DNA from 3 places in the Bradyrhizobium sp. CCGB20 genome. Region 3 is predicted to be linked to each of the others. Evidence: predicted binding sites of a transcription regulator. Region 3 holds the regulator's gene; each other region holds the start of a gene.
What was found. The regulator HrcA, encoded in region 3, represses chaperone genes, less so after heat shock. The targets are predictions, from matches to a motif close to GTTAGCACTCNCNNNNNGNGAGTGCTAAC.

Region 1 (3,273 bases), 1.6 Mb from region 3:
TGGGATTGTGGACATCGAAAATGGATTTATCCGCGTGAGGCAGGAGCACCGCCTTTTGATTCGGGCTGTCGCCGCCGCATTCGACGCTTATCCGTACCGCTCACTCTGTTAGCACATCCTAGCGAGCGGAGCATAGCGAGCGCAAAGCCGTACGCGGCCTGGCGTGCAGCGACGTGACCATTCGACGGGACAAGGCATTGATTGCGCATCGGCAAACGCGAGCCCTACCGCAAGTTTACCTGGCGGTGAACTACAAGGAGGATCCCGGACTGCTAAAGCCGCGACTCTGTGACCTACGCCGAACGGATATGAACGCGCTTCGAAGCCGAATTCTCGGGCGGATGCGCATCGCTCAGAGTCTCTCTTTGACCCGCGGGCCGGCTATCAGCCATAATGGGACACGTGTTGCGCCGACGCTATCCGGCAGTCGCTTGGGTTAGGCGGATATTTACCCGCATCATCGATATTCGAGATTTATCACCCCGAGCTGGTCGGAGAGGCAAGCATGATGCTCCCGTCTTGGCTTACTATGCATGCTCGGTTGATGACGCCAATGTTACGAACTCGACAAACCGTCGCGGCTCATTGCGCGGGCATCTGCCGTGCATGCGTGCTTCACTTTTCCAAGCAAGCGAAACCATACTTAGGCCTGGCACGCCGATTGCTGGGATGAAGCAAAGAGGCGCCGCCTGCAAGCCGGTGGTAGCGGCCGTCCCAGGAGTCCAGGAGATCGATAGGCTCGATCTTCCGCATTCTCGCATCAAGCACTTTGCTCCGGCCAGCTATGCACAAGCCGGACAAGACATCATTCTGGAAGGAATTTTGTCTGCGAGGCTCTTCAAGAGCCAAAAATCTCGGGATAGTGCTTTCTACGTCGAGATCGGCGCCAATCACCCCGTCTCTAGCTCGAGTATATATCTTATGTACCAAAGAGGCGCGCTAGGTGTTCTGGTTGAACCCAATCCTGAATTGGCGACGCTGATCCGAACGGCGCGCCCCAGAGAACCGTCTGTTGTCTTGCCCGCTCCGCAGGCGTTTGCCACGCTCTTCATCGGAAATGCCCATGAGCCTCCTCAGTGAATGAAGCACATATTGAAAATTTCGGCGACTTCGACGGCTTAGGAAGTATACAGACCGTATCGAGGTGAACACTGTCGGCATCAACGAGTTGTTGATCCCTTATGCCGACAAGATCGACTTCTTGGCGATCGATTGCGAAGGACTGGATCACGATCTCATCAAAGCCATCGACTAAGAGCGGATCAGACCTGCCCTCATTCAAATGGTACCCAAGCGCTGCCATCGGAGCTAGAATAAGGACGCCCAATAGTGCTATCAACTCGGTCATCAATTTCGCGGAAAAGTTCTCGTAGTTGACGGGTAAGTCTCTCTCAAGAGCATTCGCTCCACTTGAGAATGATTGCAGCATCTGTGTTGCCGACTAGTCTGAATGCTGATTTTTTGCTGAAAGGCCCTTGCTCCCCTAAGAAGCTGTCTTATTTCAGCAGCGCCTGCACTAAGACTCGCAGGCATCGACTGCTAACAACGTTGATTTCCCATCGTGCAAATGCAAGGAGTACCGTATGCAATTTCGTCCGCTTCACGACCGCGTCGTGGTCAAGCGCATTGAGGCAGAAGAGAAGACCGCTGGCGGCATCATCATTCCCGACACTGCCAAGGAAAAGCCCTCCCAGGGCGAAGTCGTCGCCGTTGGCCCCGGTGGCCGCGACGAGAGCGGCAAGCTGATCCCCATTGATGTTCAGGTCGGTGATCGCGTGCTGTTCGGCAAGTGGTCGGGCACCGAGGTCAAGATCGACGGCCAAGAGCTGTTAATCATGAAGGAAAGCGACATCATGGGTGTTCTCACCGACCTGTCGGCCAAGAAGAAGGCCGCTTAATCCAATCGCTCGTACCGCTCACCTTGAGGAGCGCCTGCCGGGCGGCTCGCCAAGAGTGAGATGAGACCAAGACAACTCAGGGGACTAAATATGTCAGCCAAAGAAGTGAAATTCGGCGTTGACGCCCGCGACCGCATGCTGCGCGGGGTCGACATTCTCGCCAATGCCGTGAACGTCACGCTCGGCCCGAAGGGCCGTAACGTCGTGCTCGACAAGTCGTTCGGCGCGCCTCGCATCACCAAGGACGGCGTCACTGTTGCCAAGGAGATCGAGCTCGACGACAAGTTCGAGAACATGGGCGCGCAGATGGTGCGCGAAGTCGCCTCCAAGTCCGCTGACGCGGCCGGCGATGGCACCACCACCGCGACCGTGCTAGCGGCTGCAATCGTCCGTGAAGGCGTAAAGGCGGTGGCCGCTGGCATGAACCCGATGGACCTCAAGCGCGGTATCGACCTCGCGGTCGAGGCCGTTGTTGCGGACCTCCAGAAGAACTCCAAGAAGGTCACCTCGAACGAGGAGATCGCCCAGGTCGGCACCATCTCGGCCAATGGCGACGCCGAGATCGGCAAGTTCCTCTCCGACGCCATGAAGAAGGTCGGCAATGAGGGTGTCATCACCGTCGAGGAAGCCAAGTCGCTCGAGACCGAACTCGACGTCGTCGAGGGCATGCAGTTCGACCGGGGCTACATCTCGCCCTACTTCGTCACCAACGCCGACAAGATGCGCGTTGAGATGGACGATGCCTACATCCTCATCAACGAGAAGAAGCTCTCCTCGCTGAACGAGCTGCTGCCGCTGCTCGAGGCCGTGGTGCAGACCGGCAAGCCGCTGATCATCGTCGCCGAGGACGTCGAAGGCGAAGCCCTCGCAACCCTGGTCGTGAACCGTCTGCGCGGCGGCCTGAAGGTTGCGGCGGTCAAGGCTCCGGGCTTCGGCGATCGCCGCAAGGCCATGCTGCAGGACATCGCGACCCTGACCGGCGGCCAGGCGATCTCGGAAGATCTCGGCATCAAGCTAGAGAACGTGACCCTCAACATGCTCGGTCGCGCCAAGAAGGTGATGATCGACAAGGAGAACACCACGATCGTCAACGGCGCCGGCAAGAAGGCCGACATCGAGGCCCGCGTGGCCCAGATCAAGGCGCAGATCGAGGAGACCACCTCGGACTACGACCGTGAGAAGCTCCAGGAGCGTCTTGCCAAGCTCGCGGGCGGCGTCGCGGTGATCCGCGTCGGCGGCGCGACCGAAGTCGAGGTGAAGGAGCGCAAGGATCGCGTTGATGACGCGATGCATGCGACCCGCGCGGCGGTCGAAGAAGGCATCCTCCCGGGCGGCGGCGTAGCCCTACTCCGTGCCTCCGAGCAGCTCAAGAACC
Region 2 (3,273 bases), 5.8 Mb from region 3:
CCTTGTTCTCCAGCACCTTGCCGACGATCACCGAGCCGTCTTCACCGGCGTTGATCGCGATCTGGCGAGCGGGAGCCGACAGCGCCTTGCGCACGATCTCGACGCCGGTCTTCTGGTCGTCGTTCTTGGTGCGCAGGCCCTTGAGCTGCTCGGAAGCACGGAGCAGGGCGACGCCGCCGCCCGGGACGATGCCTTCCTCGACAGCCGCGCGGGTCGCATGCATCGCGTCATCAACGCGATCCTTGCGCTCCTTCACCTCGACCTCGGTCGCGCCGCCGACGCGGATCACCGCGACGCCGCCCGCGAGCTTGGCAAGACGCTCCTGGAGCTTCTCACGGTCGTAGTCCGAGGTGGTCTCCTCGATCTGCGCCTTGATCTGGGCCACGCGCGCCTCGATGTCGGCCTTCTTGCCGGCGCCGTTGACGATCGTGGTGTTCTCCTTGTCGATCATCACCTTCTTGGCGCGACCGAGCATGTTGAGCGTGACGTTCTCGAGCTTGATGCCGAGATCTTCCGAGATCGCCTGGCCGCCGGTCAGGATCGCGATGTCCTGCAGCATGGCCTTGCGGCGATCGCCGAAGCCCGGAGCCTTGACGGCCGCGACCTTCAGGCCGCCACGGAGGCGGTTCACGACCAGGGTGGCGAGGGCTTCGCCTTCGACGTCCTCGGCGACGATGACCAGCGGCTTGCCGGTCTGCACCACGGCCTCGAGCAGCGGGAGCAGCTCGTTCAGCGAGGAGAGCTTCTTCTCGTTGATGAGGATGTAGGCGTCGTCCATTTCAACGCGCATCTTGTCGGCGTTGGTGACGAAGTAGGGCGAGATGTAGCCGCGGTCGAACTGCATGCCCTCGACGACGTCGAGCTCGGTCTCGAGCGACTTGGCTTCCTCGACGGTGATGACACCCTCGTTGCCGACCTTCTTCATGGCGTCGGCGAGGAACTTGCCGATCTCCGCGTCACCGTTGGCCGAGATGGTGCCGACCTGGGCGATCTCGTCGTTCGAGGTGACCTTCTTGGAGTTCTTTTGGAGGTCCGCAACGACGGCTTCGACCGCGAGGTCGATACCGCGCTTGAGGTCCATCGGGTTCATGCCGGCGGCGACCGACTTGGCGCCTTCCTTCACGATCGCCTGGGCGAGCACGGTGGCGGTGGTGGTGCCGTCGCCGGCCGCGTCAGCGGACTTGGAGGCGACTTCGCGCACCATCTGGGCGCCCATGTTCTCGAACTTGTCGTCGAGCTCGATCTCCTTGGCGACGGTGACGCCGTCCTTGGTGATGCGGGGAGCGCCGAACGACTTGTCGAGCACGACGTTGCGGCCCTTCGGACCGAGCGTGACCTTCACCGCGTTGGCGAGAACGTCGACGCCGCGCAGCATCTTGTCGCGCGCTTCAACCGAGAATTTGACTTCTTTGGCTGCCATCTGAAATTTTCCTTGAGGTGTTTGACTGGAGGGAGAGAGGGGCTCTTAGGCCGCCTTCTTCTTGGAAGCGGGGACGTCGAGGACGCCCATGATGTCGCTTTCCTTCATGATCAGCAGATCGACGTTGTCGATCTTGACCTCGGTGCCCGACCACTTGCCGAACAGCACACGGTCGCCGACCTTCAGGTCGATCGGGATCAGCTTGCCGGCTTCGTCGCGGCCACCCGGGCCGACGGCGACGACTTCACCCTGGGAGGGCTTTTCCTTGGCAGTGTCGGGGATGATGATGCCGCCGGCGGTCTTCTCTTCTGCGTCGATACGCTTGACCACGACGCGGTCGTGAAGCGGACGGAATTTCATGCAGCTCTCCTAAGCATTTGCACGAGTTGATGATTTTTAGATTGTTAGCAATCGATGCCCGCGAGTGCTAGCACAGGCGAGGTTGAAATAGGACAGGAATTTTGCGGGGGCAAGGGCTTCTAGCAGAAAATTTGGCGCTCAGAAGGCCTCCCTGCCAGAATCTCCTAACCATCGTTAACCGGCGCCGGGACCGTATTAGCACGGAGCCATGTCTGCTGCTAAAGCATTGAATTTCAACAGCTTGTTAAACTTTTGGGCTTGAGATGGGTTGTCAGTTTGCGTCACATTTCTCTCATGTGAGCGCATCAGTACCGGGTGGCTCGTAAAGGCGCACACCGACTAGCCGCCCCTTGAATGCGCTCCTGCAAAGGAGGTTGGCATGGGCTTGCGGAGTGGGGGCGTTTCCGAGGACTTCCGGAAACAGCTTTTGGGTTACGGGCTGACGACCGCGCAAATTCTCTATCGGATGCCGGATCATCCCTCGCTGCTCCAGACTTACGTCTGGCAGAACTACGACATGTTTCCAAAATTTCCGGCGCTGAAGGATTTCCTGGCGTTCTGGCAGGAGAGGCTCGACGGTCCGCTCCATTCGGTGACCGTGGCGCATTCCAAGCTGATCAGGCCGGCCGAGCTGCGCGCGGTGGACGGCGTGTTCCGGCTGCATTGAGAGGGGATGCGTAGGGTGGATTAGCCCGCGGCTGCGCGAAGCGCGGTCGCCGGCGTAATCCACCTCTTTGCTCTCCACGCGTCGAAAGAGAAGTGGTGGATTACGCCTTCGGCTAATCCACCCTACGGACCTTCGTTTTCGTGCTAGCCTCCGCCCATAACAACAACGGGAGGCGGCCCATGGCCAAGAAAGCAAAATCGCGCAGCGCAGCCCAGGCCGCGGTGAAGAAGCGGAGCGGAGCCAAGGCTCCCGCGAGATCATCCGCACGCAAGGCCGTCGAGGCGAAGGCGCGCACGACGCCTGCGAAGTCCTCCACGAAAAAGCCCGCACGTCCGAGACAGCGCATCGCCATCAGCCATCACCGCGAGGAAGATTTCAAGGCCGACGGCCTGCGCGCCTATGCCAAGTACCGCGACCTCGGCATTGCCGAAGCCAGTCACGGCCTCGCGCAAGCGCACGTGATCCGCCTGCAAGGCCCCTGCGATCCCGCCGAAGTGTCGAAGCTCCACTTCCACGACGTCGAATTCCAGATGGTCTACGTGCTCAAGGGCTGGGTGAAGACCTACATGGACGGCCAGGGCGAAACGCTGATGAAGGAAGGCAGCGCCTGGACCCAGCCGCCGAAGATCAAGCACATGATTTTGGATTACTCGGATGACGTCGAGCTGCTGGAGGTGATTTTGCCTGCGGAGTTCAGGACGGTGGAGTTGAAGGCGTAGTCGCTCCGCTCGCAATGACGGGGTGCTTCGTAGCCCGGATGAGCGAAGCGATATCCGGGAAAGTCTCTCCGCGGCGAAGCTGGTCCCGGATATCGCTGCGCTCATCC
Region 3 (3,273 bases):
CGGCAAAATCCTTGTTCGGACCGGCCCAGCGCGCGCTGTAGATGCCGGGCGCGCCGTCGAGCGCGTCGACCACGATGCCGGAATCATCGGCGAAAGACGGGAGCCTGGTCGCCTGCGCCGCCGCGATCGCCTTGATCGCGGCGTTGCTGCGGAAATCGTTGCCGGTCTCTTCGGGCTCGGGGAGGCCGAGCTCACCGGCCGACACCGCCTCGATGCCGTAGGGCGCGAGCAGCTCCTTCATCTCGGCGAGCTTGCCGGGATTGTGGGTCGCGATGACGAGCTTTCCGGTGATTCGGCGGTGCATGGGCCTATTGACTACGCGACAGCCAGTTTCTGCAAGTCCACGAGACGCGCGACGCCCTTGCGCGCCAGCGCCATCAGCGCCAGGAACTCGTCCTGCGTGAACGGCTCGCGTTCCGCGGTGCCCTGCACCTCAATGATGCGGCCATCGCCCGTCATGACGAAATTGGCGTCGGTCTGGGCTTCCGAATCCTCGGCGTAGTCGAGGTCGAGCACGGGCGTGCCGTTGTAGATGCCGCAGGAGATCGCGGCGACGTTGTCGCGCATCACGTTGGCCTTGATCATGTTGCGCGCCTTCATCCAGTTGATGCAATCGGCGAGCGCGACCCAGGCGCCGGTGATCGAAGCGGTACGCGTGCCGCCGTCGGCCTGGAGCACGTCGCAATCGACCGTGATCTGGCGCTCACCGAGCGCTTCGAGATCGACGATGGTGCGAAGCGAGCGGCCGATCAGGCGCTGGATCTCGACGGTGCGGCCGCTTTGCTTGCCGGCGGAGGCCTCGCGGCGGGTGCGTTCGGAGGTCGCGCGCGGCAGCATGCCGTATTCGGCGGTGACCCAGCCGCGGCCCTGGCCCTTCAGCCACGGCGGCAGGCGGTCTTCCAGCGTGGCGGTGACCAGCACATGGGTGTCGCCGAACTTCACGAGGCAGGAGCCTTCCGCATATTTGACCACGCCGCGCTCCAGCGTCACGGGGCGCAATTCGTCGGGCGCACGGCGGCTTGGCCGCATGGGAAATCCTCCAAAACTCTCGGAAAAGGGCTGTTCGCGGTGCTTGTAGGTGGGGTGAGTCGGGAGGACAAGGCTTTTTCGCCCCCGGTTTTCCACCCCGCAAACGCCACGCTTGTCAGAACGGCCCGGGATGGACAAATTATGAGCGTCTGACAGGAGTTACCGTCTGTGGCCCATCACGATCCGATCCATCTGATCGCGCCGCGCGCAGGCCTCGCCCAGCTCAACGAGCGTTCCCGCGACATCTTTCGTCAAATTGTCGAAAGCTATCTCGCGACCGGCGAGCCGGTCGGCTCGCGCAACATCGCGCGCCTGATCGCCATGCCGCTGTCGCCGGCCTCGGTCCGCAATGTGATGGCCGATCTGGAACAGCTCGGCCTGATCTATGCCCCGCACACCTCCGCAGGCCGGCTGCCGACGGAACTCGGCCTGCGCTTCTTCGTCGATGCCCTGATGCAGGTCGGCGACCTCAACGAGGCCGAGCGGCAGTCGATCCAGAGCCAGCTTGCCACCGTCGGCCACGCGCAATCGGTCGAGGCGGCGCTGGATCAGGCGTTGACGCGGCTGTCGGGGCTCACCCGCGCAGCAGCGGTCGTGCTGACGCCGAAATCCAATGCGCGGCTGAAGCACATCGAATTCGTCCGCCTGGAACCGGAAAAGGCGCTGGTGATCCTGGTCGGCGAGGACGGCCAGGTCGAAAACCGCGTGCTGGCGCTGCCGCCCGGGGTTCCCTCCTCCGCGCTCACCGAAGCCGGTAATTTCCTCAATGCGCGGATCCGCGGCCGCACGCTGGCCGAGGCGCGGCTCGAGCTCGAAACCGCGCTCGGCGAAGCCCGTGCCGAGCTCGACCAGCTGACGCAGAAGGTGATTTCGGCCGGTATCGCGAGCTGGTCCGGCGGCGAGAACGAAGACCGCCAGCTCATCGTTCGCGGCCACGCCAATCTGCTCGAGGATCTGCACGCGCTGGAGGATCTGGAACGGGTTCGCCTGCTGTTCGACGATCTCGAGACCAAGCGCGGCGTCATCGACCTTCTGGGACGCGCCGAGACCGCCGAGGGCGTGCGGATCTTCATCGGCAGCGAGAACAAGCTGTTTTCGCTGTCCGGCTCCTCCACGATCATCTCACCCTATCGGGATGCCGCCGGCCATATCGTTGGCGTTTTGGGCGTGATCGGGCCGACCCGGCTGAATTATGCCCGCGTGATCCCGACCGTGGACTACGCCGCCCGCATCGTCAGCCGCCTTTTGGGGGGCTGACCGGCGTTTCCTCCGATCACGGGCGCTTGATTTTCGCAAGCTTAGGCACGATATCCGGGCCAACAATCCCTTGAGATGAGTTTGAGAAGAGAGCCGATGACCGATCGAGACCGGCAGCCCGACGACACGACCCCGCCGACCGGGGAGCCCGTGGTGTCAAAGCCCTACATCATGCCCGACGATCCCGAGCCGGGCTCGGTCGAGCTGTTGCAGAAGGAAGCCGCCGAGGCGCGCGACCGCATGCTGCGGACGCTGGCCGAAATGGAGAATCTGCGCAAGCGCACCGCCAAGGAGGTCGCCGACTCCAAGCTCTACGGCGTCACCGGCTTTGCCCGCGACGTGCTCGACATCGCCGACAACCTCCAGCGCGCGCTCGATGCCGTTCCGGCCGAAGCCCGTGCCGCGGCCGATCCCGGCCTGACTTCGCTGATCGAGGGCGTGGAGCTCACCGAGCGCTCGCTGCTCAACGCGCTGGAAAAGCACGGCGTGAAGAAGTTCGATCCGCAGGGCCAGAAGTTCGACCCGAACTTCCAGCAGGCGATGTACGAGGTGCCGGATGCGTCGGTGCCTGCGGGCACCGTCGTGCAGGTCATGCAGGCCGGCTACACCATCGGCGAGCGCGTGCTGCGCCCGGCCCTGGTCGGTGTCGCCAAGGGTGGCGCGAAGGCCGCGGCCGCCGCCAACAGCAACGAGTCGAACTGATCCTCATGGTGAGGAGGCGCGTCAGCGCCGTCTCGAACCATGCAGGCCCGGCTGTACCAGCTCGGCCTTCATCCTTCGAGACGCGCGCGAAGAAGCGCGCTCCTCAGGATGAGGATTTGGCAGAGGTGTGCGCCGTCTACGCGCTCACCGCGATGTCACCCGACTGAATCCGCTTCACGCCGGCCTTGGCCATATCGGCCCAGGCCTTCGCCAGTGAGCCCTGTGTGTCGATGCCGCGGCAGGCGTCCTCCACCACATAGACCTCGAAGCCCGCCTTGCGTGCGT

Region 1: the regulator HrcA is predicted to act here: its motif matches at 1,516-1,544, upstream of groES (co-chaperone GroES).
Region 2: the regulator HrcA is predicted to act here: its motif matches at 1,824-1,852, upstream of NLM15_RS28445 (co-chaperone GroES).

What each region holds. Positions count from the first base shown of each region.
Region 1 covers NZ_JANADN010000001.1:1,782,512-1,785,784, reverse strand. Annotated here, with positions in the region: partial or broken gene hemN (oxygen-independent coproporphyrinogen III oxidase) at 1-112, shown strand, start outside; gene NLM15_RS08175 (hypothetical protein) at 607-1,080, shown strand; partial or broken gene NLM15_RS43970 (hypothetical protein) at 1,133-1,255, shown strand; gene groES (co-chaperone GroES) at 1,584-1,898, shown strand; gene groL (chaperonin GroEL) at 1,989-3,273, shown strand, end outside.
Region 2 covers NZ_JANADN010000001.1:6,066,223-6,069,495, reverse strand. Annotated here, with positions in the region: gene groL (chaperonin GroEL) at 1-1,420, opposite strand, end outside; gene NLM15_RS28445 (co-chaperone GroES) at 1,466-1,780, opposite strand; gene NLM15_RS28440 (usg protein) at 2,160-2,447, shown strand; gene NLM15_RS28435 (cupin domain-containing protein) at 2,627-3,166, shown strand.
Region 3 covers NZ_JANADN010000001.1:221,526-224,798, reverse strand. Annotated here, with positions in the region: gene rdgB (RdgB/HAM1 family non-canonical purine NTP pyrophosphatase) at 1-304, opposite strand, end outside; gene rph (ribonuclease PH) at 316-1,029, opposite strand; gene hrcA (heat-inducible transcriptional repressor HrcA) at 1,198-2,286, shown strand; gene grpE (nucleotide exchange factor GrpE) at 2,383-2,988, shown strand; gene pncA (bifunctional nicotinamidase/pyrazinamidase) at 3,125-3,273, opposite strand, start outside.